DNA from 4 places in the Ochrobactrum sp. A-1 genome. Region 2 is predicted to be linked to each of the others. Evidence: riboswitches for the same ligand, from Rfam matches in the RefSeq annotation. Region 2 holds a riboswitch; each other region holds the start of a gene.
What was found. Region 2 has a riboswitch for cobalamin ahead of nrdH (glutaredoxin-like protein NrdH). Riboswitches for the same ligand answer to the same signal wherever they lie in the genome.

Region 1: linked by a shared signal. The riboswitch ahead of MKS82_RS14915 (CbtB domain-containing protein) and the one ahead of nrdH (glutaredoxin-like protein NrdH) in region 2 are both predicted to bind cobalamin.
Region 3: linked by a shared signal. The riboswitch ahead of MKS82_RS21355 (ABC transporter substrate-binding protein) and the one ahead of nrdH (glutaredoxin-like protein NrdH) in region 2 are both predicted to bind cobalamin.
Region 4: linked by a shared signal. The riboswitch ahead of MKS82_RS15340 (TonB-dependent receptor domain-containing protein) and the one ahead of nrdH (glutaredoxin-like protein NrdH) in region 2 are both predicted to bind cobalamin.

The regions. Positions count from the first base shown of each region.
Region 1 covers NZ_JAKVQC010000004.1:1,113,438-1,120,697, reverse strand. Annotated here, with positions in the region: gene MKS82_RS14925 (cobyric acid synthase) at 1-877, shown strand, start outside; gene MKS82_RS14920 (phosphatase PAP2 family protein) at 1,084-1,788, shown strand; cobalamin riboswitch at 1,815-2,051, shown strand; gene MKS82_RS14915 (CbtB domain-containing protein) at 2,103-2,291, shown strand; gene MKS82_RS14910 (CbtA family protein) at 2,376-3,089, shown strand; gene cobU (bifunctional adenosylcobinamide kinase/adenosylcobinamide-phosphate guanylyltransferase) at 3,095-3,616, shown strand; gene cobW (cobalamin biosynthesis protein CobW) at 3,621-4,670, shown strand; gene cobN (cobaltochelatase subunit CobN) at 4,674-7,260, shown strand, end outside.
Region 2 covers NZ_JAKVQC010000007.1:1,585,471-1,592,730, reverse strand. Annotated here, with positions in the region: gene MKS82_RS25800 (ABC transporter substrate-binding protein) at 1-199, opposite strand, end outside; gene MKS82_RS25795 (osmoprotectant NAGGN system M42 family peptidase) at 342-1,502, opposite strand; gene nrdF (class 1b ribonucleoside-diphosphate reductase subunit beta) at 1,594-2,580, opposite strand; gene nrdE (class 1b ribonucleoside-diphosphate reductase subunit alpha) at 2,597-4,816, opposite strand; gene nrdI (class Ib ribonucleoside-diphosphate reductase assembly flavoprotein NrdI) at 4,792-5,199, opposite strand; gene nrdH (glutaredoxin-like protein NrdH) at 5,213-5,434, opposite strand; cobalamin riboswitch at 5,801-6,014, opposite strand; gene MKS82_RS25770 (SDR family oxidoreductase) at 6,112-6,942, opposite strand; gene MKS82_RS25765 (DoxX family protein) at 7,015-7,260, opposite strand, start outside.
Region 3 covers NZ_JAKVQC010000007.1:736,803-744,062, forward strand. Annotated here, with positions in the region: gene MKS82_RS21350 (FecCD family ABC transporter permease) at 1-820, opposite strand, end outside; gene MKS82_RS21355 (ABC transporter substrate-binding protein) at 817-1,848, opposite strand; cobalamin riboswitch at 2,030-2,263, opposite strand; gene MKS82_RS21360 (Bug family tripartite tricarboxylate transporter substrate binding protein) at 2,485-3,435, shown strand; gene MKS82_RS21365 (tripartite tricarboxylate transporter TctB family protein) at 3,432-3,929, shown strand; gene MKS82_RS21370 (tripartite tricarboxylate transporter permease) at 3,945-5,489, shown strand; gene MKS82_RS21375 (hypothetical protein) at 5,553-5,711, opposite strand; gene MKS82_RS21380 (YdcH family protein) at 5,905-6,144, shown strand; gene MKS82_RS21385 (MgtC/SapB family protein) at 6,181-6,696, opposite strand; gene MKS82_RS21390 (hypothetical protein) at 6,766-6,978, opposite strand; tRNA gene MKS82_RS21395 (tRNA-His) at 7,180-7,256, opposite strand.
Region 4 covers NZ_JAKVQC010000004.1:1,199,948-1,207,207, reverse strand. Annotated here, with positions in the region: gene MKS82_RS15345 (ABC transporter permease) at 1-666, shown strand, start outside; cobalamin riboswitch at 775-998, shown strand; gene MKS82_RS15340 (TonB-dependent receptor domain-containing protein) at 1,154-3,031, shown strand; gene MKS82_RS15335 (ABC transporter substrate-binding protein) at 3,045-3,884, shown strand; gene MKS82_RS15330 (FecCD family ABC transporter permease) at 3,877-4,878, shown strand; gene MKS82_RS15325 (ABC transporter ATP-binding protein) at 4,875-5,648, shown strand; gene MKS82_RS15320 (Gfo/Idh/MocA family protein) at 5,645-6,775, opposite strand; gene MKS82_RS15315 (sugar ABC transporter substrate-binding protein) at 7,052-7,260, shown strand, end outside.

The DNA of each region.
Region 1 (7,260 bases), on a different contig from region 2:
CTTTCTGATCAACAAGTTCCGGGGTGATATTTCGCTCTTTGATGACGGGCTGGCTGCCATTACCCAGTTTACCGGCTGGCGCTCTTTCGGGGTGGTTCCGTGGCTGAAGGCGGTCTCGCGGTTGCCTGCCGAGGATTCGGTCGTTCTTGAGCGTGCCGCGCGCGGAGAAAAGAAGTCGCTCGTTGTCGCGGTACCGATGTTGCCGCGCATCGCCAATTTCGATGATCTGGATCCGTTGAAGGCCGAACCGGATGTAGAAGTAGTCATGGTGCCGCCGGGGTCCAGTATCCCGGACGATGCTGGCCTTATCGTTTTGCCTGGAACCAAGTCGACGATCGCTGACTTACTGGCTCTTCGTGACAATGGCTGGGATCGAGAATTATCTGCCCACGTGAAACGGGGAGGGCATGTGCTGGGTATCTGCGGCGGTTTCCAGATGCTTGGTCGTCGTATCAGCGATCCCGATGGTATAGAGGGGCATGTGCGCGATATTGATGGGCTCGAGCTTCTCGATATCAAAACGGTAATGGAGCCTGAAAAGGTGGTCCGCAATGTGCAGGCGACCTCACTTCTCCATGATGTACCGCTGCAAGGTTATGAAATTCATATCGGTCGCACGACCGGACCGGATATGACGCGGCCTTTTGCCCATATTGGCGGGCATGACGATGGAGCCATATCGTTGGATGGACGCATCATGGGGACCTATCTCCACGGTATTTTCAATGCTGACGAATTTCGCCGGAAATTTCTGGAGAACCTTGGTGTGCGGAGCAGTTCAATGAACTACCGCGCTGGCGTTGAAGCTGCATTGAATGAGCTGGCTGAAGGGCTGGAAGCGTGCCTTGATATTGATGCGCTGTTCGCAATCGCCTGAATTTCAAGCTCCGGATTTTTCTATATATTTAATCTGCATCCATAATTATTGCTGGCATTTTATAATTACTTGTTTGAATGTAATTTAAATTGTAACATCTATTTTTATACATATTTAGATATTCTTTTATTATTTTATATATTTAGAGGTTTTCTGTGCTTGTTAATATAGCGTCGGGCGCCGCATCCAGCTTTTACGGCTTTAGGATGCAGAAGGCGTTTTTGTATTCTTTTATTACTATCAATGGTTTCTTTGTTGTTTTCCCGCAAATTGATCTAGCTGTTTCAAGATATTTTTATCAGTCAGGAGTTTTCTTTATTTCTCACAATCCATATTGGATAGCGGTGAGAGATTTCCATCGGCTCAGCCAGTGGTATCTGTTGGTATTCGTTATGTTGACGATAGCGTTGTATGCTCTGTGGCCGCAGCGTCTTTCAGCAGTCGCGCCGCATAAGATTGTCTATATTACGCTTATCTATCTATTCGGTCCAGGTGTACTGGTGCACAGCCTCAAACTTATCATCGGACGGGCGCGGCCAAGGAACCTCGCAGAGTTTGGCGGATCGGTCGACTTCACGCCTGCATGGCAATTGGCTGATATGTGCCGACATAGTTGTTCATTTCCTTCAGGAGAGTCGTCTGCCGCCGTTGCGATGCTTCCATTGTTGATCTTTGTGCCGGCGCATCTTCGAATTAAAGCGGCATTAGTCTTCATCCCAATTCTGGCGCTTGTATCGCTGAACCGGGTCTTTATGGGGGCACATTTTTTATCTGATGTGGTCATTGCCTGGACACTTATCATCGGCCTTATGATTTGGCTTTGGCCTCGGATTTCACGTAATGCCGATGCAATTGACAGCTGGGTGAGGCTCAGAGGCGAAAGCCTTCGAACATGGCTATATGTTCGCTGATTGACGCCGATGGGCTGAAAGCCTAGTGTCCAGAATATGCAACAGGTTGTTGCCGGGACGAATCCCGGCGATACCAAAAAGGGAATGCGACGGACGGACCCAATCCGGGCGTCTTTATCGCAGCCGACCCCGCGACTGTAGAGCGGAGAGGGATGAGGCAAGCCGGGCAACCGGTGGCCACTGGGAGTTTGAAACTTCTGGGAAGGTAGCTTCAATCCTTACGACCCGTGAGCCAGGAGACCTGCCTGTTGCGTGAGGGCATTGAGCCTGAACCCCATGGGAGGTTTTTCCCTACTGCCTGCACGGAGGTTGTCATGGCTGCACGTACTCAAGATTCTGTTTCCAGCACACTCGAAATGCCCCTTGCTGCTCGTCTGGGCACGGCTGTCGTTTCCCTGCTTCTCGGCGCGTTTCTGATTTACGGCGTAGGGCTTGCCCATTCCGATACGCTGCACGATTCAGCACATGATACGCGCCATTCTTATGGTTTTCCCTGCCACTGAGCAGCCTAACCTTTTGAGAATTGAAGCTGAGCAGAGCTCGATGGTGGACGGCCATCGGCGCGGAATTTCTATTGAGGGACAGAAATGTTGATCCGTTATTTGTTGGCGACACTTGCTGCCGGTCTTCTGGCCGGGCTGCTGGTTACTCCCGCCATGTATTTGAAGACAGTGCCTTTGATCCTGCAGGCTGAGACCTATGAAGATGCTGGTGGTGGTCACAGCCACGGCGAGGCGGAAGCTGCACCGCATGATCATGGTGCCGCTGCCGCAGATGCGGAAGAGGAAGGGGCTGAACTGCCATTTGGGCGATTGGGCAATACGATCCTTGCCAATCTCGTAGCAGGAGCGGGGTTTGCCTTGCTGCTTGGTGGCGTGGCCTTGCTTCTAGGGCGCCGCATTACGGTACAGAATGGCATTTATTGGGGTGTTGCGGGCTTTTTTGCGGTCGCTTTTCTGCCCGCGTTGGGCTTGTCACCGGAATTGCCGGCAATGCCTGCGGCTGATCTGGCCGAACGTCAGCTCTGGTGGATTGCAACCGTGGTGCTGAGCGGTCTGGGGCTCTATCTCATCGTGTTGCGCCAGGAAATCTGGGCAAAAATCCTTGGGCTGGTGCTGATCGTGGCTCCACACCTCTATGGCGCACCGCATCCGGAAGATATTTCATCGCCGATTCCGTCATTGCTTGCTTCGCAATATGCAGTCGCATCGCTGGCGACTAACCTGTTCATGTGGGCGGTGATCGGCCTCGCACTCGGCTGGTTCATCCAGCACTATGCATCGTCCGAGATTGAAGGTTGATGAAAATGGCTTCGCCGGGAAAATCGGTTTTGGTTCTTGGTGGAGCCCGTTCGGGCAAGTCGTCCTATGCCGAAAAGATGGTCGAGTCCTCGGGGCTTCAGCCGCTCTATCTGGCGACAGGACGTGCCTTCGACAAGGAGATGGAAAACCGCATTGCCATTCACCGCGACCGACGTGGTTCAGAATGGCAGACGGTAGAGGAACCGCTCGATCTCATTGACGCACTAACATTGCATGTTGCTGCGGATCGGTTCGTGCTGATCGATTGTTTGACCCTGTGGCTGACCAATCTGATGATGGCCGAGCGCGATATAACAACAGAGACGGCAGGTCTTGTTGCTATGCTGCCGAACCTTGCCGGGCCTGTTGTTTTTGTTTCGAACGAAGTTGGACTTGGGATCGTGCCGGAAAATCGCATGGCACGGGAATTTCGCGATCATGCAGGCTTTCTGCATCAGGCAGTGGCCGCGGTTGCGGATGAAGTTTATTTCATGGCGGCAGGGCTGCCGCTCAAGATGAAGGGATAAATCGATGCAGGGACAGAAAATTCCCGCGACAGTCATTACGGGTTTTCTTGGATCGGGCAAAACGACGATGATCCGCAACCTGCTGGAAAATGCCAATGGAAAACGCATTGCATTGATCATCAATGAGTTCGGTGATCTGGGTGTCGATGGCGGTATTCTGAAGGGATGCGGTATCGAGACCTGTCGCGAGGAAGATGTGATCGAGCTCAACAATGGCTGCATCTGCTGCACCGTTGCCGATGATTTCATCCCGACTATGACCAAGCTTCTGGATCGCGCTGATCGCCCCGATCATATCGTGATCGAGACCTCCGGTCTGGCGTTGCCGCAGCCACTCGTCGCCGCATTCAACTGGCCGGAAATCAAGACGCAGGTAACAGTCGACGGTGTGGTAACCGTGATTGATGCGGCAGCGGTCGCAGAGGGGCGTTTTGCCGATGATCATGACAAGGTTGCTGCACAGCGCGCAGCGGACGAATCTCTTGATCATGAAAGCCCTTTAGAGGAACTTTTTGAGGATCAGATTCATGCAGCCGATCTGATTGTCCTCAACAAGGCCGATCTGATTGACGCTTCAATGCTCGACGGTGTTAAGGCCGATGTGGCCGAGCGTTCGCCGCGCCGGGTGAACATGGTTCCTGCAAGCTTTGGCAAGCTTGGAGCCGATGTTTTGCTTGGGCTCGGTGTCGGTACGGAAGACGACATCGCCAACCGCAAATCCCACCATGAAATCCATCATGCCGATGGGCATGAGCATGATCATGACGAGTTCGAGAGCTTCGTGGTCGAGGCAGGCTCGGTTGCTGATCCCAAGCTATTTACGGAAAAGCTGAAAGCAGTCATTGCAGAGCACGATATCCTTCGTTTGAAGGGCTTTGTCGATGTACCGGCCAAGCCGATGCGTCTGGTCGTGCAGGCGGTCGGTCCGCGTATCGAGCATTATTTTGACCGCCCATGGGGCAAGGATGAAGCGCGCTCCACGCGACTGGTTGTGATCGGGCTGCATGACATCGATGAAGCAGCCATCGCCAATGCAGTGAAAGACGCCGTCTGACCAATGCATCTTCTTCTTGCCCAGAAAGGAACAATCAGCGACGGCAATGAAGCCGTCGATCTCGGCCAGACGCCGGGAGAGATATTGTTCCTTTCCGCCGCTGATACCGAACTGGCCAGTTTGGCGTCGGCACACAGACTTGCGCCGGATTTGCCAAGCTTGCGACTGGCCAATTTCTTGTGTCTTACCCATCCCATGTCGGTTGACGCCTATGTGGAGCGCACCGCCAGATATGCCAAGCTTATCATTGTGCGCATAATTGGGGGTGAAACGTACTGGCCTTACGGGCTGGAAGCGCTGCATGCTTGCGCACTCAATCACGGTATCAAGATTGCCGTATTGCCGGGAGACGACAAGCCGGATCATGGGCTGGACCGGTTTTCCACCATCTCTGTCCACGAGCGAAATGAACTCTGGCAGTATCTGATCGAGGGCGGGGCTGCGAATACCGGCGCATTCCTTCACTACTGCGCTGCGCTGATTGCGGGTTCCGAGAAGCCGGAAAGTGCTGCACCTCTGCTCAAGGCTGGTCTGTGGTGGCCGGGAGAGTATGTCTCCTCGCTGGATAGTATTCGCACACACTGGAGCGATATTTCTGCACCTGTCGCGGGCATTATTTTCTATCGGGCACTGGTGCAGAGCGAACAGACGCAGCCCGTCGATGCGCTGATTGCGGCTTTGCAGGCAAAAGGCCTCAATCCGCTTCCGATATTCGTTTCGAGCCTCAAGGATCGATTGTCTGCGGCGGTCGTCGACGGACTGTTTGAGGATTGTCCGCCGGATATCGTTTTGAACGCCACGGGGTTTGCAATTTCTTCGCCGGGTGCGGAGCGCAAGCCGACTGTCCTCGATAAGCGCGGCAATATGGTGTTGCAGGTGATTTTCTCCGGCACGCCGAAAGCTGTTTGGGAGACCTCGCAGCAGGGCTTGCTGGCACGTGATCTGGCGATGAATGTCGCTTTGCCTGAAGTGGACGGGCGCGTGCTTTCGCGCGCTGTTTCCTTCAAGTCGGCAAAACAGTTCGATGCGGCAGTGGAAACGAATATCGTAACCCACGAGCCGCATGAAAACCGCGTAGGTTTTGTGGCGCAACTTGCTGCAAACTGGGTGCGTTTGAAGCGGAAACCGCCCGATGAAAGACGTGTCGCGCTTATCCTCGCGAATTATCCGAACCGCGACGGGCGGCTTGGAAACGGGGTAGGGCTCGATACGCCAGCCGGAACGGTCGAAGTACTGCACGCCATGGCGAAGGGCGGCTATCCCGTCGCTGACCTGCCCGTCGACGGTGATGCATTGATGCGTGCATTGACGGCAGGTCCGACCAACGCTGCGCGTGACGGGCGAGAGATACGCGAAACCATATCGTTGAATCAATACAAGGCTTTCTTTGAAAGACTTCCCATTGCGATTCAGAAGGAAATCGAAGGTCGCTGGGGTGCGCCGGAAAATGACCCTTATTTTGCGCGGGAGCTGAATGCCTTTGCGCTGCCCCTGATGAGGCTGGGTGAAACCTTCGTGGGCATTCAGCCCGCGCGCGGTTACAACATCGATCCGAAAGAGACTTATCACTCGCCTGATCTGGTGCCGCCGCACGGCTATATTGCTTTCTATGCTTTTCTGCGTGAGGTCGCAGGTATCGATGCCATTGTGCATATGGGCAAGCATGGCAATCTGGAATGGCTCCCGGGGAAAGCGCTCGCGCTCTCTGAGAACTGCTATCCCGAAGCCGTGTTCGGTCCCGTGCCGCACATCTACCCATTCATTGTGAACGATCCGGGCGAAGGCACGCAAGCCAAGCGTCGTGCAAGCGCTGTCATAATCGATCATCTGACGCCGCCGCTGACACGCGCCGAAAGCTACGGGCCGCTGAAAGACCTCGAAGCACTGGTAGACGAATATTACGAGGCCTCCGGTGTCGATCCGCGTCGCCTGCTGAGGCTGAAAGGGCAGATACTTGATCTCGTGCGCGACATCGGGCTTGATCGCGATGCGGGTATTCACGACCATGACGATGAAGACATGGCGCTGCAAAAGCTTGACGCCTATCTGTGCGATCTCAAGGAAATGCAAATCCGCGACGGTCTGCATATTTTCGGGCTGGCGCCTGAAGGCAGGCTGCTGACCGATCTTCTGGTTGCGCTGGCACGTGTGCCGCGTGGCGTACCAGTTTCGCTTGGCGGTGCACCGGGCGATCAAAGTCTCCAGCGTGCAATCGCTGCGGATTGCGGGCTTGGCGAAACATTCGATCCCCTCGATTGCAATATGGCAGAGGCATGGACGGGTGCCCAACCGGAACTCTTGCTTGCGGCGAGCCCTGCAACGTGGCGTATCACAGGCGATACGGTGGAGCGTATCGAATTGCTGGCAGCCAGCTTCGTCTCAAGTGATACAGAGTGTCCCGCAGACTGGCCACAGACGCGGGCGGTTCTCCAATCCATAGAAGAACATCTGCGCCCCATGGTGGTTTCCTGCGGGCCTTCGGAGATAGATGGTTTTCTTGCGGCACTTGGCGGACGGTTTGTGCCGCCGGGTCCATCCGGTGCGCCAACGCGTGGCCGTCCCGATGTACTGCCAACCGGCCGGAATTTCT
Region 2 (7,260 bases):
AACGCACCAAGCCATCGTAAATGTTGACCAGAATGCGGAAATCATTGGTGGCCGTAACTGTATGCGGATCCAGTGATTGCGGCTCCGCAATCTGTCCGACAATCAGCACATTGGGCGGCGTTTGCGCCAGCGCGACTGTGCCCGCCCCGGCGACCGAAAGCGCCATAGCAGTCAGAACGGCACGGAATAACCTTCTCATGGGGTTCCCCTTCATTTGTCAAATCCGTCGGAATCTAATTTATAGGCATAAATCAATGATCATCAATGAATTATCATAATTAATTTTAACGAGACAAAAAAAGCGGGCCTCAGCCCGCTTGTGATTTCGGAAAGTTCCAAGTTTATTCTGCAGGTGTATCTTCAGGCTTGAGATCCTGCTCGGCCTTGGTCGATTTCTGATGCGTGAAACCCTTGAGGCCCTTGGCGGTTTCCTCGGCATCGCGTTTGATCTCGACTTCGCTCATTGCATAATGAACTGCAAGTTTTGCAATGGAAGTCAGAGCGCTTAGATGAATGCGCTCATAACCATGCGAGGCATCGACACCGAAGGTCAGCAAAGCCGTGCGCACATCATGCCCGGCCTCAACCGCAGACGCGGCATCAGAACGATAATAACGGAACACGTCCTTCTGGACCTGAATGTCATGCTCTCCGCAAAGCTCGTAGAGTTTCTTCGTCAGATGGTAATCGAACGGTCCGGTCTGGTCCGCCATGGCAAGCGTGACACCGAACTCCGATGAATTCTGGCCTGGTGCAGTCGTTCCATTATCGATGGCGACCAGCGAGGCAATATCCGGCACAACGACCGCAGAGGCACCCACTCCAACTTCCTCGCCGATGGTGAACAGCCAATAACTGTCGACCGGCGTTTCCACATTGGCTCTCTGCATCGCTTCGAGGGCCGCAAGCATGATTGCAACGCCTGCCTTGTCATCAAGGTGACGCGAGACGATAAAGCCATTATCGATGAATTCGGGCGCGGGATCGACAGCAACTATGTCACCGACATCGATACCGAGCTGCAGCAGATCATCACGATTTCGGGCGAGCGCATCGACGCGGAGTTCGACATAAGGCCAGCCGACCGGCTGCGTATCGACTTCGTCATTGAATGTATGGCCGGAAGCTTTCAACGGCAGGATCGAACCGCGATAAATTCCTTTGGACGAAAAGATGGAAACGCGGGCACCTTCAGCGAAACGCGCTGACCAGTTACCGATGGAAACCAGTTCCAGCCGTCCGTTTTCCTTCAGATATTTTACCTGCGCGCCGAGTGTATCGACATGCGATACGATCCCACGCGCCGGTCTCTCCGTCAGGCCCACCCTGCGCGCGCGAATAGCCCCCCGGCGCGTCAGCATAACCTCAAGTCCCAAATGCTCCAGCTCGCGCGCAACATAACGCACGGCTTCGTCGGTAAACCCGGTCGGGCTCGGTATGGCGAGAAGCGCATTGAGCCGTGTTACGAGATAGTCCTGATCGATTGTGATGGCGGTCTGCATCATTCATGTGTCGCAAAACAAGACCGCAACGTCAACGTCATCTCCAGAACAGAAAACTTCGGCACCGGTGTTACGCGGCGCCGAGATGCCATCAGAAACTCCAGTCTTCATCCTCAGTCGCGACCGCCTTGCCGATGACGTAAGAAGAGCCAGAACCGGAGAAAAAGTCGTGGTTTTCGTCTGCATTCGGTGAAAGAGCGGACAGGATCGCCGGGTTGACCTTGCACGCTTCAGCCGGGAAGAGTGCCTCATAGCCGAGGTTCATGAGGGCCTTGTTGGCGTTGTAATGCAGGAATTTCTTGACGTCTTCAGTTAGGCCAACACCATCATATAGCGCTTCCGTGTAGCGAACCTCATTGTCGTAAAGTTCCAGAAGAAGTTCGAAGGCAAAATCCTTGATTGCCTGCTTCTGCTCTTCGTTCAAGCGTTCCAGTCCGCGCTGGAATTTGTAACCGATATAATAGCCATGCACAGCCTCATCACGGATGATGAGCCGGATAAGATCGGCTGTATTGGTCAGCTTTGCCCGGCTCGACCAGTACATGGGCAGATAGAAGCCGGAATAGAACAGAAAGCTCTCCAGAAAGACGCTGGCGATTTTCCTTTTCAGCGGATCATCCGCGCGATACTGGTCCAGGATCAGAACGGACTTGCGCTGCAGGAATTCGTTTTCCTCGGACCAACGATAGGCATCGTCAACATCCGGCGTCAGGCACAAAGTCGAGAATATCGACGAATAGGATCGTGCATGAACCGCTTCCATGAAGGAGATGTTGGACAGCACCGCTTCTTCATGCGGCGTCGCTGCATCATCTATCAGCTTCACGGCACCGACTGCGTTCTGGATCGTATCGAGAAGTGTCAGCCCGGTGAAAACGCGGATCGTCAGTTGCTTTTCCTGCGGTTTCAGCGTTTCCCACGACTGAATATCGTTCGAAAGCGGCACCTTTTCTGGCAGCCAGAAATTGCCGGTCAGACGGTTCCAGACCTCAAGGTCTTTCTCATCTTCGATCCGGTTCCAGTTGATCGCACGCACTGCGGCGGGTTTCGGGTTCTTGGTTTTCGCTTGAATATTCATTGGTCATCACCAGTGGTCAGAGGGCGCAGGAAACGCAGCCCTGCACTTCCGTGCCGGAGAGCGCCATCTGGCGCAGGCGAATGTAGTAGATGGTCTTGATGCCCTTCTTCCACGCGTAGATCTGTGCGCGGTTGATATCGCGTGTCGTTGCGGTATCGCGGAAGAACAATGTCAAAGATAGGCCCTGATCGACGTGCTGCGTCGCCGCCGCGTAAGTGTCGATGATCTTTTCCGGCCCGATCTCATAGGCGTCCTGATAGTAATCGAGATTGTCATCGGTCATGAACGCTGCCGGATAGTAGACGCGACCGATCTTGCCCTCCTTGCGGATCTCAATCTTCGACACGATCGGATGAATCGATGACGTCGAATGATTGATGTAGGAAATCGAGCCTGTCGGCGGCACGGCCTGAAGGTTCTGGTTATAAAGCCCGCCCTCCATCACCGCATTTTTCAGATCGCGCCAGTCATTCTGCATCGGAATCGCAATGCCAGCCTTTTCGAAAATTTCTCGAACCTTTTCCGTCGCCGGTTCCCAAAGCTGCTCGGTATATTTGTCGAAATATTCACCTGTTGCATATTTAGATTTCTCGAAACCTTTAAAGGACTTGCCCGTTTCCACTGCAATCAGGTTCGATGCGCGGATCGCGTGATAGGTAACCGTATAGAAATAGATATTCGTGAAATCGACGCCCTCCTCCGAGCCGTAATAAATCCGCTCGCGGGCGAGATAACCATGCAGATTCATCTGGCCGAGACCGATAGCATGGCTTTCATCATTGCCTCGGACGACCGACGGCACGGAGCCGATTTGGCTCATATCGGAAACTGCTGTCAGAGCGCGGATGGAGGTTTCGATGGTCTTGCCGAAATCGGACGAGTCCATTGCCGATGCAATGTTGAGCGAACCCAGATTGCACGAAATATCCTTGCCGAGATGATCATAGGAAAGGTCTTCGCCGAAGATGCTCGCCTCACTCACCTGGAGGATTTCCGAACAGAGATTGCTCATGGTGATGCGCCCGTCAATCGGATTGGCGCGGTTCACCGTGTCCTCGAACATGATATAGGGATAACCGGACTCGAACTGGATTTCCGCCAACACCTGAAAAAACTCGCGTGCATTGATCTTCTTCTTGGCAATACGCGCATCGTCGACCATTTCCCGATATTTTTCGGTAACCGAAATCTCGGTCAATGGCACGCCGTAAACCCGCTCCACATCATAGGGCGAGAATAGGTACATATCCTCGTTGTTCTTTGCGAGTTCGAAGGTAATGTCTGGAATGACCACACCAAGCGACAAGGTTTTAATACGGATTTTCTCGTCGGCGTTTTCGCGCTTCGTATCCAGAAAGCGCATGATATCCGGGTGATGGGCGTGCAAGTAAACAGCACCCGCTCCTTGTCGCGCACCCAACTGATTGGCGTAGGAAAAGGAATCCTCAAGAAGCTTCATCACCGGAATGATACCGGATGATTGGTTCTGAATCTGCTTGATAGGTGCGCCCGCCTCGCGAATATTGGTAAGGCTCAAGGCCACCCCGCCGCCCCGCTTCGACAATTGCAACGCCGAATTGATCGAGCGCCCGATGGACTCCATATTGTCTTCGACCCGCAGCAGAAAACAGGAAACGAGCTCGCCGCGCTGCTTCTTGCCTGCATTGAGGAAAGTCGGCGTCGCAGGCTGGTAGCGGCCTGCAATGATCTCCTCCATCAGATTGCGTGCCAGCTGTTCATTGCCGCGCGCCAGCGTCAGCGCTACCATGCAGACACGGTCTTCATAGCGCTCCAGATAGCGCTTTCCATCGAAGGTTTTCAGCGTATAGCTGGTATAATATTTGAATGCGCCTAGAAATGTCGGAAAACGAAATTTTCTCGCATAGGCTTCGTCGAAAAGGTCACGCACGAAATTGAAGGAATACTGATCCAGCACCTCCTGCTCGTAGTATCCCTCCGTCACCAGATAATCGAGCTTTTCCCGCAGATTATGAAAAAAGACGGTGTTCTGGTTCACGTGCTGAAGGAAATACTGGCGTGCAGCCTGCCGGTCGCGATCAAGCTGGATTTTTCCCTCGTCATCGTAAAGGTTCAGCATCGCGTTGAGCGCGTGATAATCCAGCCCGTCCGAGGATTTTGCCGGTTTGTTGCTGTTGGAAGTCGCCGCTTGAGGCGCATCCTGCGCCACTGGCCGTGCCTCGCGCTCTCGGATCAAGGTCGTGTCTGCCGTGTCCAAAATCGTTCCATCCCGTTTTTGACATTGCCAATGTCCTCATCGGTTCCCAGAAGCTCGAAGCGGTAGAGATAGGGAACCTGACATTTGGCGGAGATAATGTTGCCGGCGATACAGAAAGCCTCGCCGAAATTGCTATTTCCCGCGGCAATCACGCCGCGGATGAAAGAGCGGTTGGTCTCATCGTTGAGGAAGCGGATCACAGGTTTGGGGACAGCGCCCTTGGAGCCGCCGCCACCATATGTGGGCGACACGAGCACGAATGGCTCGCGCACCTGCAATCCGCCTGAACCGTCCATCGGGATACGGTTCGACCGCATTCCAAGCCGCTCGACAAACCGGTGCGTATTTTCCGACCGGCTGGAGAAATAGACGATCAGGCTCATGTGACCGCAGCCCTCAGGCGAGCGCGCTGATCATGTCCGGCCGGAAGCCCGCCCAATGGGATTCACCTGCCACAACCACCGGCACCTGGCGATAACCCATGCCCTGAACGAGATGGAAAGCATCGGCATCGGCAGAGATATCGATGACCTCATATTCGATGCCCTGGCGGTCGAGGGCGCGTGTGGTGGCGGTGCACTGAACGCAGGCGGGCTTGCTGTAAACGGTGACGTTCATTTTTTCCTCACTGGAGCATGTCTCCCAAAAATGGGAACCGGTTTTGGGGTCAAGACATGCATAAAAACAAAGAGATAGAGCATTTCCAACGGTTCGGTTTAAACTGGAATACTCTCGATAGGAGACGCAAAAAGCCGTTCGCGCATCGCAAGATGCGCGTCAAAAAGCACAAGATAGGAAACGGTCAGCCGCCACGATGAGCAGTCTGACCACAACAGACTATGCCTCGAAGGGAGGACCGGAACCGAAACTGAATAGACTGGACATGGACTTCACCCCGAAGCTATGAGCGGGAAGTTCGGGGCAGCAATCGGCAAGGCAATAGTTTGCCACACAAGATTGCGCGCCAACCGGACACCCCGCCCGTGGACGTACTCGTTCAAGGCAGGTCTCCTGGCTCACGGATCAACATCCTGCCCGCCTTCCCAGCCTGAGCCAGTGACGTGATGGACAGAACTCTCCGCTTACAGTTGCGGGGGCAGCTCCGGCATTGCCGCATCCGTCATGGATGAAACGCACCGGATTCCCGTCTTAGCTTTCGACTCAACGAATCGAAAGAACCTAGAACACTATATATAGTAGTCGAAGTTAAAAACCCGTCAACGGATAGTTGGTAGCAAAACATAAAATTAGCGGACCATTATGTGAGGCCTGTGAATAGCAGGGATTATCGCTGTTTATTTTGCGTGTTTGATCGGTTTCGGTTTGAATTCCGGCTTGATGGCCTTGAGGGCCATGCGATCCACCAGCGCGGGAGCGACAAGTTTCAACCAGCGCCCGAATCGCATCTGGCGCGTCATCAACACTTCACGCTTGCGTGCCCGCACACCTTCCAGCATCAGTCGTACGGCTTCTTCGACCGGCATCATGTCATCTTCACGCACACCGCTCTTTCCCAGCGCGCTGCCGTCCGCACTATAGCCCACCTTGCGAATGTCGGTTTTGACGACACCCGGATAGACGATTGTCACGGAAATGCCGCTGGGGTCCAGTTCCGCGCGAAGCGCCTCGCAGAAGCCTGACAGGGCGAATTTCGTTCCGCTATAGGCCGTGCGCCCCGGCACGCCGATCAATCCGGCCACGGATGAGACAGCGACAATCCGCCCCCTGCTGGCAGCGAGATATGGAAGTGCGGCATGGATAGGCCAGACACTGCCCCAATAGTTCAACTCCATCAGGTCATGCATCCAATCGAGATCGTCCGGCTTGATCTCGGCAAAATTGGCATGGGCCGACATGCCCGCATTCACGATCAGCGTATCGATGCGACCATAGGCGGAAACCGCCTTGCCGATCAGAGCTATGCAAGCAGCGTGATCCTTTACGTCGGTGGGTATCACAAGGGCCGAGCTGCCCATTTGCCGCAATTCAGCGGCAAGCCTCTCCAGTTTGTCCGCATTGCGCGCAGCAAGCACCAGCGCAGCATTGGCGCGGTCGCACCGGGCGATTTGCCGCGCGGTTTCAGCGCCGATACCATCCGATGCTCCCGTTATGATCGTCACGTCCATGCCCCGCCCTCCCCTGCCTATCGATCCGACGACAGGCAAGGTACAGGCAGGGCAATCAATGCGTCCAGTGGTTTAGACCTTGCGCGATAGAATAGCAGCAAGAGCGAGACCACCGATCAGCGATATGTGCTCCAGCGCCACCGTCATATCCCGGAAAGCTTCTTCTCCTTCCTTTGCCCAGAACGGGTGGGCAACTGGAATGGTCAGGATCGTAAAGACGGCAAGAGCACCACAAGCCAGCCAGATTCCGCGATTGAAGATGATCATCAGCGATCCGACAATCTGCAAAAGCAGGGTTGCGCTGTTGAACAGCCAGCC
Region 3 (7,260 bases), 850 kb from region 2:
CGACAATGGAAACCATCACCGCCGTCATCATGGCGCTGACACCGATCAGCACCGCATAGACGCGACGTACCGGTATGCCGAGCGAAGCGGCGGATTCCGTTCCGAAGGTGAAAGCATCAAGCGCACGCGCATGCCACAGGCAGATTGCAAGCCCGATCAGGCAGGCAGGCAAAGCGAGAGTAACATCGGGCCAGCGCACCCCGGAAAGATTGCCCAAAAGCCAAAACATGATACCGCGCGCCTGTTCGGCATTTGCGGCCTTTGTGACGATGAATGATGTCAGCGCATTGAAAAGTTGCGAACCGGCAATGCCTGCGAGGATGATCGCGCTGCTGCCGCGTCCGGCCCGCAACGCCAGCAGGGACACAAGGCAAAAAGCAACAATAGCGCCAATGAACGCACCCAGCGATAGCGTCAACACGCCAGCGCCTATGCCAAGAATGGCAACGCTGACAGCCCCTGTCGAAGCACCAGCGGAAATGCCCAGAATATAAGGATCAGCGAGCGAGTTTCGAAGCAACGACTGCAGAATGACACCGGATATTGCAAGCGACGCGCCGCAACATGCCGCGATAACCGCACGGCTGAGGCGATAGCTCCAGACGATCCCTTCATCTATGGGTTCGAGCGGATACCCGGCATTCCACACCCGATTGGCCACGGTCTTCGCAACCACCTCGAGCGGTATTGCCGTTTCGCCTATCGCCGCTCCGAGCCAAAGAGCAAGAAGAAGCAGGACAAGCGAAAAGGCCAAGAAGAACACGCCGGAGCGTGCCCTTCCCTTCTGTTTGAAGCCTGCTGTCGCTGCCCGCGCCGTCACTTGTTCAGGTCCGAGGCGGCAATGTCGGAGGCAAGCGTTTCAATGCCTTCGATCACGCGAAGCGACGTGCTCATCGACTGTGCATCCATGTCGAAGACATGCTTGCCCTTGACCGCTGGCATCAGCTTCGTCACCGCATCGTTCTCAAGGAACTGGTGTTTGACGGCAATGTCGTCAGCCGGATAGCGACGGCGATCCAGTTTTGCAGCAACGATCATCGAAGGGTTCGATTTCGCAATCGTTTCCCATCCGACCGTCGGCCATTCTTCCTCGCTGTCGATCACATTCTTGATGCCCAGTGCCGAAAGAATATTGGCGGGCGCGCCAAATTTGCCTGCAACGTAAGGATCGGCATCGACCTGCGTGCTGGAGAACCAGACAACAGCCGAAAGCTTGCCGTCAGTAGACCCAATTTTTTCACGCGCAGCCGCTTCGCGCGCCCTCAGGTCGGCGACGAGTTTCTCGCCACGGTCCTGCACATTGAAGATTTCCGCCAGTTCGGTAATTTCCTGATAGACGATATCCATCTTGAACGCCGCCGTACGAACGCCGTCGCCACCGCCGGAATTGTCCTTGCCAACGCAATCGGAAGGCGAGGTATAGGCAGCGATGCCCAGTTCCTCGAACTGTTCAGGCTTTGCCACGATGCCTGTCGGGCCGACATGCCACTGGAAATCCGCCGTCACGATATCCGGCTTCTGCGCCAGAACGCTTTCAAAGCTCGGATCATTATCGGCAAGCCGCTTGACCTTGGCATTCACCTGTTCAAAGCCTTTGAGAACGGGGCCGAACCACACTGCCGTGCCGACAACCTTGTCGCCGAGACCCAGGCTGTAAAGAATTTCTGTGCTGCTCTGGCCAACTGCAACCGCGCGGGCGGGTGCCTGCTTGAAGGTAACGTCACGACCGCAGTTTTTCAGCGTCAGCGGATATTGCGTTTCCGCTGCCTGTGCGGATACCCCGCCTGCGAGAAAAAATGCAGCCGCGCAAAAGGCGGCGCGAAACGGCATCTTGCCGAGAATATTCATGAAAGTCCCCGAAATGATGAGAGAAAGACGCCCTGTCAGGCGGCGGATAAATTCCGGCGCGGAAGACGGACAGGCATATCCGGGAACATATCGAAATCATGCGATGACGATGGGAGGAAGCGTCCTGCGACGCAGAAATCTGTCATAACCGGCTCCTGCTCCGGGCATCCCCGCCCGTGACAATGGACAACACTAAACGGCAGGTCTCCTGGCTCACGAATATCTGCTGTTCATCTGCCTTCCCGCGCTTCTCCGGCACAGTGGCATGACGCTTTGAACGTCACGAGGATGAACGGCAATCCGCTTACAGTTGCGGGGGCAGCCACGGTCTTGGCCCCTTTTCGGGTCGTCCTCACCGTGTTCCCTATTAATCCCCTTCGCTCTCGGTCGGGGAACCGTTGTTACACTATTACGTTGGTCCGCTGCCGTCGTCAAGCAGGTCTCGTCCGCTATTTCCAGCTTGCGGTTTTCAAGTGATTCGAAAGCCCGTTACTTAAATTGCGGCCAAACTATCGTCGCATGCGCTGGCCTATTGAATTTGTTTTCGCTAATCTCCATGTAGTTTTCTCCCGCTAGAGGAGCGGGACTTTGGGGAGGTCCGCCGCAAGGCGGCATACATTCTATCTGGGAGGACATATGCGTAGATTTATTCTGGCCCTGACGTCAGTAGCGGCGTTGGCTATGGCAGGCTCTGCTTCTGCAGAAGACTACAAGGTGCTCGCGCCTGCGGCTCCGGGCGGCGGCTGGGACCAGACGGCACGCACGATGCAGAGCGCGCTTCAGGATGAAAAGATTTCCGGCAGCGTACAGGTCATCAACGTTCCAGGCGCTGGCGGCACCATCGGCCTCGCACAGTTTGTGAACCAAAACAAGGGCGATCCAAGCCAGCTCATCGTTGGCGGCTATGTCATGGTCGGCGCTATCCTGACCAACAAGTCGCCGGTGACACTCGACGCCATCACGCCGATTGCACGCCTCACAGGGGAATACGAAGCTATCGTCGTACCGGCATCTTCCGATATCCAGAACCTCGGCGATCTCGCCGCGAAACTGAAGGCAGATCCGGGCTCCGTTTCGTGGGGCGGCGGTTCTGCTGGCGGTACCGACCATATCACCGCTGGCCTCTTTGCCAAGGCGGCAGGGGTCGATCCGACAAAGGTCAATTACATCGCCTTCTCTGGCGGCGGTGAAGCACTGGCGGCCATTCTCGGCAATCAGGTGACCGTTGGCATTTCCGGCTATGGCGAATTCGAAGCCCAGATCAAGGCGGGTACGCTGCGCATCATTGGCATTTCGAGCGATGAGCGCGTGGAAGGCATCGACGCACCAACCTTCAAGGAAGGCGGCGTCGACGTTTCGATCCAGAACTGGCGCATGGTGGGTGCAGCTCCCGGCATCACAGCCGAACAGGAAGCTGCCATCAATGCCGATATCGAGAAAATGGTGAAGTCTGAGTCCTGGCAGAAGGCCCTTAAAGACAAGGGCTGGGCAGATACCTATCTCGCCGGCCCGGCGTTCAAGGAACAGCTCGCCAAGGACGTTGCCGCGACGGAAACCATCCTCAAGGAAATCGGCCTCGTCAAATGACAGGATCAGAACCGCAGGAAAAGCGCCGCCCGGAAGGGGCGGCGCCAGATTTCGCCGCTCTTGTCATCGCCCTTATTCTTGCAGCTGTCGCCATTGCCATTGCCTGGTCGACGACCTACGGCAACGACGTGACGAGCTACTCGCCAGTCGGCCCGAAAACCGTTCCCTATGTCGTCGCAGCCGGATTGTTCGGCCTTGCCATTTGGACCGTGTTCGAAGCCCTTCGCGGCGATTTTCCCGAGCGTGAGCATCAGGAAATTGCTCCGATGGCGTGGATCATCGGCGGTCTGGTCATCCAGATGCTGACGATGAAAACCGTTGGCTTTTCTCTGTCCACCGGCCTGCTTTTTGCGGCGACCGCGCGCGGCTTCGGCTATCGCAAATTCTGGATCAGCGTTCCCGTCGGCATCGTCTTCGCCTTCGTGATCTGGTTCATCTTTGCGCGCGGCCTGCAGCTATCGCTGCCGTCCGGCTGGCTCGAACAATTCGTTTAGGGACGGAGCGCTTTCATGGATACTGTCGCACTTCTCGCCAACGGACTTCTGGTGGCGCTTGAACCATCGAATCTTCTTTATGCGCTGATCGGTGTCACGCTCGGCACCGCCGTCGGCGTGCTGCCTGGCATTGGCCCAGCGCTCACCGTCGCGCTCCTTCTGCCCGTTACCTACAAGCTGGACCCGTCCGGCTCCCTCATCATGTTCGCCGGCATTTATTACGGCGGCATGTATGGCGGCTCAACCACATCGATCCTGCTGAATACGCCGGGAGAAAGCGCCTCCATCGTCACCGCGTTGGAGGGTAACAAGATGGCCCGCGCCGGACGTGGCGGGCCAGCACTTGCAACGGCGGCCATCGGCTCGTTCATTGCGGGCCTGATCGCCACTCTGGCGCTCGCCTTCGTCGCGCCATGGGTCGTGAAATTCGCCTTGTCCTTCGGGCCTTCCGAATATTTCGCGCTCATGCTTCTGGCTTTCATGACGGTCTCGGCCGCATTTGGCGATTCCACGCTGCGCGGCCTGACATCCCTGTTCATCGGACTGGCGCTGGGCCTGATCGGCATCGACCAATTGACCGGTCAGGCACGCCTTGTCATGGGAACGCCGAACCTGCTCGATGGCATCAATGTCACCACATTGGCAGTGGCGTTGTTCGCTATCGGTGAAACCCTTGCGGTCGTGTCGAAGAAGCTTCGGCCAGAAGATGAAGTCATTGCCGTCAAGGGTTCCGTCTGGATGACCAAAAACGACTGGAAACGCTCGTGGATGCCGTGGCTGCGCGGCACCGCCATCGGCTTTCCGATCGGGGCCATGCCTGCGGGCGGCGCCGATGTATCAAGCTTCCTTTCCTATTCGGCGGAACGGCAGTTCTCGAAACATCCGGAAGAATTCGGCAAAGGCGCTATCGAAGGCGTTGCGGGGCCGGAGGCTGCCAACAATGCTTCCGCTGCCGGAACACTCGTGCCGCTTCTGACGCTTGGCCTGCCCACCACGGCGACGGCAGCAATCATGCTGGCGGGTTTCCAGCAATTCGGCCTGCAGCCCGGCCCTCTGCTGTTCGTGACCAATGCCACGCTGGTCTGGGGGCTGGTGGCGAGCCTTCTCGTTGCCAATCTGATGCTGCTGGTTCTCAATCTGCCGCTGATCGGCCTGTGGGTGAAGATGCTCACCATTCCGCGTCATTGGCTCTATGCCGGCATTCTGGTTTTTGCCACGCTTGGAACAATCGGCGCGAATGCCTCAACCTCGATGCTCTTCGGCCTGCCGGTTTCGTTCGAACTCGGCCTGCTTCTGGCGTTCGGTGTCCTGGGCTATGTGCTGCGGCGCTTCTCATATCCTATCGCGCCGGTTGTCGTGGGCCTGATCCTCGGACCGATGGCCGAGAAAAGCTTGCGTCAGGCACTGCAGATCAGCCAGGGCAACCCGATGACTCTGGTGCATTCCTGGGTATCGGTTGTGCTGATCGCACTGGCGATTGCCGCAGTCGTCGTCCCCATGATCATGCGCCAGCGCGGCAAGGGCGAATTGCTGAGCCAGATGGCGACAGACGAAGATTAAAAAAACAAAAGCCCGGCAAAGCCGGGCTTTTTTACTCAGATACGCGTACGCTTACTTAACTGCTCAACCCTGAATACGACTGAACTGGTCAACGTCGATGCCAAGCGTCTCAAGGTCCTGGGCAGTTGGCTTCTGACCAGCGCGCACAGCAGCAGAAGCACGAACAGCGCTACCGAATTGCGCGAATGCACGACCGAAACGGTTATTGAAGCGGGTAAACATTTTTCTCTCCATCACGGACACTTCGTTAGTCCGCGACTATCAAATGGGGATCGCTCCAACGACTTAGAAGATCGGCATTTGCATGCCAGCCATGCAGTTTCGGCATGCTCCTTTCAGCCCGTCTTGATTGCGATCAATGCCGTCCGCTCGTTGGCTTGCGAAGCTCTTTTCAACCAAAGGAAGGAGCTACAGAATGTCGAATACCCCCCACACACTTGGAGAAGAGTTTCCCGGTCAGCTCGATGCCATTCATGCACTGAAGGCGAAGGATGCGCATTTTGCCCGCATCCTGGAAGAGTATGATTCCGTCAATGACCGCATCCACCGCGCCGAAACGAAGATCGCGCCCGTGAGCCAGGAAGAAGAAACGAACCTGCGCAAACAGCGCCTCACCTTGAAGGACAGCATCGCCGAGGCGCTTGCCGAAGCCTAATCCGTCATCAGGACAAATCGTTGCCCCGACAACGGCTCAGGAGGCTTTGCCCTCGATCTTGTCGTTGACTTTGCTGTTGTCAGGGCCAACCGAGTTTTCCATCCTGCCCACCACGATCAGAACCGTTACGGCGATGAACGTCGCCATGATCGCGATATGCCAGAGGCCGAGGCCACTGGCGAGGCCGACGGATGCCGCAAGCCACATACCAGCACCGGTCGTAATGCCGGTTATTTTTCCGCGTGCGAAGATGATAAAACCCGCCGCCAGAAAGGCGACGCCGCTTGTAATCGCTTCCACGAGCCGCGAGGGGTCCATCCGGATATTCTGATCATTAAATACCGGTACATTGACCAGTTCTAGCGAGACAATTGTAAAGGTAGCCGAGGCGAGACAGACCAGCATGTGGGTCTTCAGCCCGGCGGGGCGCCTCCGCCATTCCCGCTCAAGGCCGATGATGGAACCGAGCAGTGTGGCCAGCAGCATCCGCGCCAGAACCACCGGCAAACTGATTACATTGTCGTGCATAAATTCAGCCCAGAATTGTTCCATGCCCGATAACGGGCATGGTGGGGTTTGGTTCCGCTATGGCCAAATGCTAACAACAGCGATGACCTACAGTCATTTTGCCGATGCTGGTGGAACCGTTTCTGTCGTGGCAGGCGGCAAGGAATTCTCGCCATTGGGGGTGTTCTCGTCGGGAGAAATAACAGCGCCGTAGATCTCTACCAGTACCCACACGACGAGCGCCGCCGCGATACTGACCAGCAACACTATGAGAACGGGCTTACCTTCACGGCCTTGTCTTGCTTCAGTCGGGTTGACCTGTTTCATGGATCAAATCCTCCTGTTCGTTTCAGCGGCATGAAACTTGCCGCTATAAACCTAATGGAAGGATAGGGCTTTTGTTCCAATCAGTGCGAGAGGCCTTGTATCGCTTTGCCGCTAATCGATTGGTTTCATTGAGTTTGCCAAAGATTGGTGAGCGAGCGCTTCAGCGCTGGCTCACACTCGCAACAAATGTATGAGGGGCAATGGTACGGTCGGTTGGAGTTGAACCAACGACCTCAGGAGCCACAATCCTGCGCTCTAACCAACTGAGCTACGACCGCGTAC
Region 4 (7,260 bases), on a different contig from region 2:
TATCGCGGTAGCGCACAAACGCCGGTTGAACTCAATCTCAGGGCGAGATTCAATCAGGATTTGAACAAGGGTTGGTTCGGTGCGATCAACAATGTGATTTCATCGGTTACGATGCTGTCGATTATCCTGACGGGCGCGGCGCTCATTCGGGAACGCGAACATGGAACCATCGAACATCTATTGGTGATGCCCGTCACGCCGGTTGAAATCATGGTCAGCAAGATATGGTCGATGGGGTTGGTTGTGCTGGTCGCTTCGGCTTTTGCGTTGGTTTTTGTAGTCCAAGGCCTACTTGCCGTACCGATCTATGGGTCGGTGTTGCTTTTTCTGGTTGGTGCGGCGCTCCAGCTTTTCGCAACCACCAGTCTCGGTATCTTTCTGGCGACATCGGCTGGCTCCATGCCGCAGTTTGGTATGTTGCTGATGCTGGTGCTTTTGCCTTTGCAGGTACTTTCAGGGGGAACGACACCCCGCGAAAGCATGCCTGAAATCATCCAGACCATCATGCTGGCAGCGCCGAATACGCATTTCGTCATATTAGCGCAATCGATCCTGTTTCGCGGAGCAGGGCTAGGTGTCGTCTGGCCGCAATTTCTGGCACTGATCATTATCGGCTCGGTATTGTTTTATTTTGCGCTCCAGCGTTTTCGTGCATTCCTGCGATAGGAAAATTCTTTGAAAACAGATGGCTGAATCCATTCCTTGCGAATGTGATTCAGTTTTCTGCGCCGGAGGGCGCTTTAGCGGAGTTGCGAATCCTTAACCATATTGCTATCGCAATTCTCAGGAAACGGTTCCGCCGTTCAGGCGGATGAAAAGGGAACACGGTGAAGCTTATTTGGCTGATGCCGCGACTGCCCCCGCAACTGTAACCGGAGAGCTGTCCTCCACAGCCGCGCAAGCGGTGAAAGCCACTGAGAGCAATTGATGCACTCGGGAAGGCGGAGGGAAAGCGACGACCCGGAAGTCAGGAGACCTGCCGTATCCGGTCACCCATGCATGGATACGGGGTGTGTCCAGGCGCGGCTGTCCGTGGCGGTGACATTGTTGAAATGTTGCCGTCGGGAAGAAGGGCCTTTAATGCCACCATCACTTCAACCTGCGGTGCGAGAAAAAGCCGGTATCGGTCTCCGGTTCGGCGGGTTGAGGGAAAATGTGCCTTTTAAAATCATCGGTTCTACTCGTATCGGCCAGCGTTCTTGCGCTGCCGTCCACGACGCTTGCTCAAAATCTGCCAGATGGCGACGGCAGCGTCGTCCTCGATACAATTGTGGTCACGCCATTGCGCCGCGCATCTTCGCTGCAGCGCTCGACCTCGTCTGTGACTGTTATCGATTCAGCAGATATCGAACGGTCGGCTGCTCCTGATCTGCAGTCGCTGCTGAAGTCCTATAGCGGTATCTCCATAAAGACGAATGGCGGGCAGGGTTCTTCCGCCGGAGTTTTTATTCGCGGAATGTCTTCTGATCAAACAGTTGTTCTGGTCAATGGCGTGCGCACCGCGTCGGCAACGAGTGGCTCGACCGCGCTTTCCAATATTCCTCTAACCTCTATCGAGCGCATCGAAATCGCCAAGGGGGCTCATTCTGCGCAATATGGCGCTGATGCCATGGGTGGGGCGGTCAACATCATCACGAAGCAGGGTGGAGCCTGTGGTGAACGCCCTTGGTGCGGCAGTCTTTCTACCGGTGTCAGCCACCCATGGGGTGGGTATGCGTCCGGGTCCATTCAGGGGCGGAGTAATGATGGTATCGACTATGCTTTCGGTGCAGCCATAACCGGCACGCAAGGATATGACTTCACCACATCGGATGCCTATGGCCATGAGCCGGATCGCGACGGATTTCTGCAAGGCTCTTTCAATTTTTCCCTGTCGAAGGATTTCGATAGGGGTAAAATTTATACGGATGGTCTCCTTAGCCGAGGGCGCAATCAATATGATGCCAAGGCACCGTCACCGGATGAGGCCGATAGTACCGCATTTACGGGCAAGATCGGAACGCGCATCGATCATACGGCGGACTGGTCATCCACGCTGGAATTCAGCACCGGTATCGACAACAGCCGCAACTTCCGGAAAGGCGTGAGCGGTTCGGACCGGTTTGAAACCAAGCGTTATGGGGTCTTTGCGTCGACGGAGAGGAGTTTTGATACCGGCAACGTCAATCATACCGTGACTGGTGGTGTGGAAGCCTATCGTGAGGAGATCAACACCACCGTTGCTTACGATGAAACCAGTCGTGATCTGGCTGCAGTATTTGGTCAGTATTCGCTGGAATATGAGGCGTTGCGCGTTGATGGTGGCGTTCGTTACGACCATAACAGTCAATTTGGCGACGTTGCCACTTATAACCTTGGCGCGAGCTATGAAATTTTGCCCGATCTGGTGCTGAGGTCTTCCTATGCGACAGGTTTCCGCGCGCCGACGTTTAATGATCTTTATTATCCGATGTCGGGAAACCCTGATCTGAAACCCGAAAAATCGGGTTCATATGAACTCGGTTTGAATTGGCGGATCGGTGCTGGCACTACTCTGGATATGGCTTTCTACGACACCCGGTTAAAGCAGGGCATCAGTTGGCGAGAGGATGAGCAAACACATTTCTGGTTGCCCATAAACGTTGATCGGGCTCACATAACCGGGTTTGAAGCGACGCTCGATCATCGCTTCAACGATCAGTGGGGTGTCAAAGGCATAGTGGACTTCAAACGGCCAATCGATGAAGACACCGGAAACGACCTTCCCTATCGCGAACGTTTCAAGGGGGCGGCAGAGGTCAATTTCACGCCGATTGAAAAGCTCGATCTGACTGCAAGGCTGATTTATAGCGGTTCGCGTTATGCAGATGCTGCAAATAGCAAGAAACTCGGAGATTATGTGACGGCTGATTTCGTGGTGCTCTATTCCATCGACATGCAGTCGCAGTTGAAGTTCTCGGTCGAGAATATTTTTGACAAGGACTATCAGACCACCTCTGGCTATATTGCACCGGGACGCACGATCAATCTCGGATTGACCCGGAATTTCTGAGGCTGAACAGAGAATGAAAAGGACAGCCGCAAAATGGATCACCAGCTTCTGCCTCGCGGCGGGGCTGGCCTTATTCGTTCGAAATTCGGCAGACGCGGGGGACATTCCCCATCACGTCGTTTCCATCAACGTATGCACCGATCAGCTGGCATTGCTGCTGGCCAATAAGGGCCAGTTGCAGTCGGTTTCGTACTTGTCGCAGGACCCGGAATTGTCCGTCATGGCAGCAAAAGCCCGGGAGTTTCCGGTCAACCATGCGCAGGCAGAAGAAGTCTTTCTGATGAAACCTGATCTTGTGCTGGCGGGCACATTCTCGTCGAGGGCAACGGTTGGGCTATTGCGCAGGCTCGGTGTTCGTGTGGAAGAGTTCGCGCCAGCACACTCGTTCGGCGATATAGAAGACCATCTGCATCGTATGGGTGAGTTACTCGGAAGACAGGCGGAAGCCAGTCGGGAAATCGATAGAATGAAAACTGCTTTGGCGGCAATCCAGCTTCCGGTTCGCCGCAAGACGGTCGCGCTTTATTATGCCAACAGTTACACGTCAGGTCGGGGAACACTGGTGGATGAGGCTGTGCGTCTTGCCGGACTTGATAATCTGGCCGACAAGGCGGGGGTCAGCGGTTCAGCTCTGCTGCCGCTGGAAAAGCTGGTGCTCGAGAAGCCGGATATTCTGGTGCGTAGTTCAAGAGATCGTGCGCCTGCGCTGGCTTTCGAGAATTTCGAACATCCGGCGTTGCGGGCGCTTGAAAAGCAGGCGAGAGCGGTGACGATAGCGGATAATCTGACGGTTTGCGGTGGTCCATTCAGCGTTGAAGCCGTAGCGGAACTTGCGGAGGCGGCGCGTGACTGAACGTAGCCGCTTCTATCTTCTGCTCGTCGGGCTGGCCATGCTTGTGGTTTTGCTCTTCATCGTCTCGCTGCTGACCGGGCCGGCTGCGATCAGTATCCCTGACAGCCTCAAGGCGCTTTTCGGTGATGATAGCGAAATGATCGTGCTGGTCATGCGCGAAATTCGCCTGCCTCGCGCACTGCTCGCGCTCCTTATCGGGGCCTCGCTTGGATTGTCCGGCGCTGCCTTGCAAGGATATCTGCGCAACCCGCTCGCGGAACCCGGCCTTCTTGGCGTGAGCGCATCCGCGTCATTCGGCGCTGTTATTGCTATTTATAGCGGCCTGTCGCTTCTGTTTCCGCTGGCTTTGCCGCTCCTCGCGCTGGTAGGTGCCTTTGTGTCGGTGTTTCTCGTCAAGCTTCTGGCGGGGCGCAATGCCGGTACGCTTGCGGTCATATTGGCCGGTGTCGCGGTAACCAGTCTTGCTGGTGCATTGACGGCGCTGGCGCTCAACCTGTCGCCCAACCCGTTTGCCGCAATGGAAATCGTCTTCTGGATGCTCGGTTCGCTGGCCGACAGATCGATGACGCATGTGGCTCTCGCCGCACCATTTATCCTTATTGGCTGGGCGATGCTCCTGGCACTCGGGCGATCACTCGACAGTCTGACACTGGGGGCCGATGCTGCGGCAACGATGGGCGTCAATCTGGCTCGTGTGCAGCTTTTTGCCGTGCTGGGTACAGCTGCCTGCGTGGGTGCTTCCACCGCTGTTGCCGGTGCCATCGGTTTCGTAGGGCTGGTCGTTCCTCATCTTCTGCGTCCGCTTGTCGGTGCGCGTCCATCGCGATTGCTGGTTGCAAGCGGTTTTGGCGGGGCCGCCCTGTTGTTGGCGGCTGACGTATTGGTGCGTGTCGTCATGCCGGGTCGTGAACTGAAACTGGGCGTTCTGACGGCAATCATTGGCGCACCATTCTTTCTGTGGCTTGTATTCAAATATCGGAGGCAGCTCGTATGACTTCGCTTTCGGTAAAAAATCTTTCCGTTTCGCTCGGCGGGAAGGCAGCACTCAGCGACGCAAGTTTCAATATTCATGGCGGTGAATTCATCGGACTGATCGGACCCAATGGTGCCGGGAAGACGACATTGTTACGCGCCATTCTTGGACTTGTCGTATCCAGAGGGGAAATTTCCCTCGACGGGGATGATTTGCGGCAGACGAGTGCTTCGACGAAAGCGCAGAATCTTGCATATCTGCCGCAGGATCGCGATGTTGCGTGGCCGGTATCGGTCGAAATGCTTGTTTCGCTGGGCCGCTCCGCGCTGAAGCCGGTATTTGCGAGCCTGAGTGCGCAGGATAGAATGCTCATCGAGACTGCAATGCAGCGCATGGAGGTTACGCGATTTCGGGAAAGGTCGGCGATCGAGCTTTCCGGTGGAGAGCGGGCGCGCGTGCTGATCGCACGCGTTCTGGCGCAGGATACGCCTGTAATACTCGCCGATGAGCCGGTGGCCGGGCTCGACCCTTCTCATCAGCTTGGGCTGATGGAAAGCTTCGCTGAACTTGCAAAAGAGGGCAGGACTGTCGTCGCCTCATTGCATGAGTTGAGCCTTGCGGCACAGCATTGCACGCGCCTTATTCTGCTCGACAAGGGACATATCGTTGCGGATGGGGAACCAACGAAAGTTCTCACGCCACAGCTATTGCATGATGTCTACGGTATTCGTGCGAAAATCATGACGGTGGATGGCGAGTTCATCGTCCATCCGACCTCCCGTGTAGGCTAGACATTTTTCCACTGACGCTCGCGGGAGGAGGCGTAGATGATTTCTACTGTCTTCTGGACTTCATATCCTTCGCGAAAATCGGCGTGATTGTTCTTCTGTCCCATTGTGGCAAGCAGGAAGTCGCGCACTTCGATTGTCTTGAGATCATTGAAGCCAATCTGATGGCCGCCAGCTACGCAAAATGCGCCATAGGGTTCGTGTTCAGGTCCGGCGAAAATCTTGCGGAAGCCCTGTTGTCCCTTTTTGTCGGAAAAGAGAAACAGGTCGAGTTCGTTGAAGCGTTCCTGCGAAAAGAACAGGGAGCCTTTCGATCCGGAAATCTCGAAACCGTGCTGCATCTTGCGACCGCTGGTGATCCAGCTTGCTTCGAGTGTACCGGTCGCCCCGTTTTCAAAACGTACGAAAGCGCGGCAAACATCGTCCACTTCCACAGGTTTCATCTGCGAAAGGTTCAAACTATCTGGGCGCTCATTGATGATTGTGACGGCGTCTCCCATTACCGCCGTTATCGGTCCAACAAGATGGCGGGCTGTAGCGATGATATGGCTGCCTATATCGGCTAATGCTCCTCCACCACCTGCCGGATCAAGACGCCAGGTCCATGGAATGTGAGCGTCCGCCATGAAGTCTTCCGCATGAATACCGCGAAAATTGCGAATTTCGCCCAGTTCACCGCTGTCGATGATTTCCTTGGCCAGTTTTATCATCGGATTTTTCAGATAGTTGAACCCAACGGCTGTCTGGACACCTTTCCGTTCTGCGGCGAGCGCCATTTCGAGGCACTCGGCAGCGGTGGGTGCAAGCGGCTTTTCGCAATAGACATGTTTGCCCGCTTCAATGGCGGCGAGCGCCATTTCCCTGTGAAACCGGTTTGGCGTTGTGATGTCGAGGAGATTGATATCCGGGGTTGAGATCAGTGTGCGCCAGTCGCCGGTGGCATGTGCAAATCCCAACTGTTTTGCGGCTCTTGCCGCTGTTTCCGCATTCACGTCGGCCAATGTATGAAGCTGGACGTTGATCGGTAAGTCGAAGATGCGGTTGACATTTGCAAGAGCAAGGGCGTGCGTCTTGCCCATGAAGCCGGATCCGATCAAGCCTGCCACAACAACCCCAGCTTTATCAGCCATTGTCCATTCCTCCAGAAACGATGGTCGAAGCGTTTGGCGCCGCGCGACTCCTTTGGGAAATAAGCATATCGTCGGCAGCTTATGCGATTGACATGAGCTACCAGAAATGGAATTATAATTCCACGATAATTTGTTATGAATGTTTCATTCTATTGAATAGATCCACGATCTGCATGTGGTAACGGGGAAACGCTTGGAGGAGCGCCGGGATGCTGCAGTGGGAAGTAAGGCGTTAATGCAAACCGGCGGGGAGCGCCGGACAAGGGAGGAGTGAACATGCAATCTCTATTGAAGTCGGCCGTAGCCGGTGTGGCCTTATTGGCTGCGTCTTTCGCAGCTCACGCGGCCGATATTAATATCGTCGTCGTTAGCCATGGTCAGGCTTCGGACCCGTTCTGGTCGGTGGTGAAGAACGGCGTTGCCGAAGCGGCAAAGGATACGGGTGTGAAGGTCGATTATCGTGCGCCGGAAACCTTTGACATGGT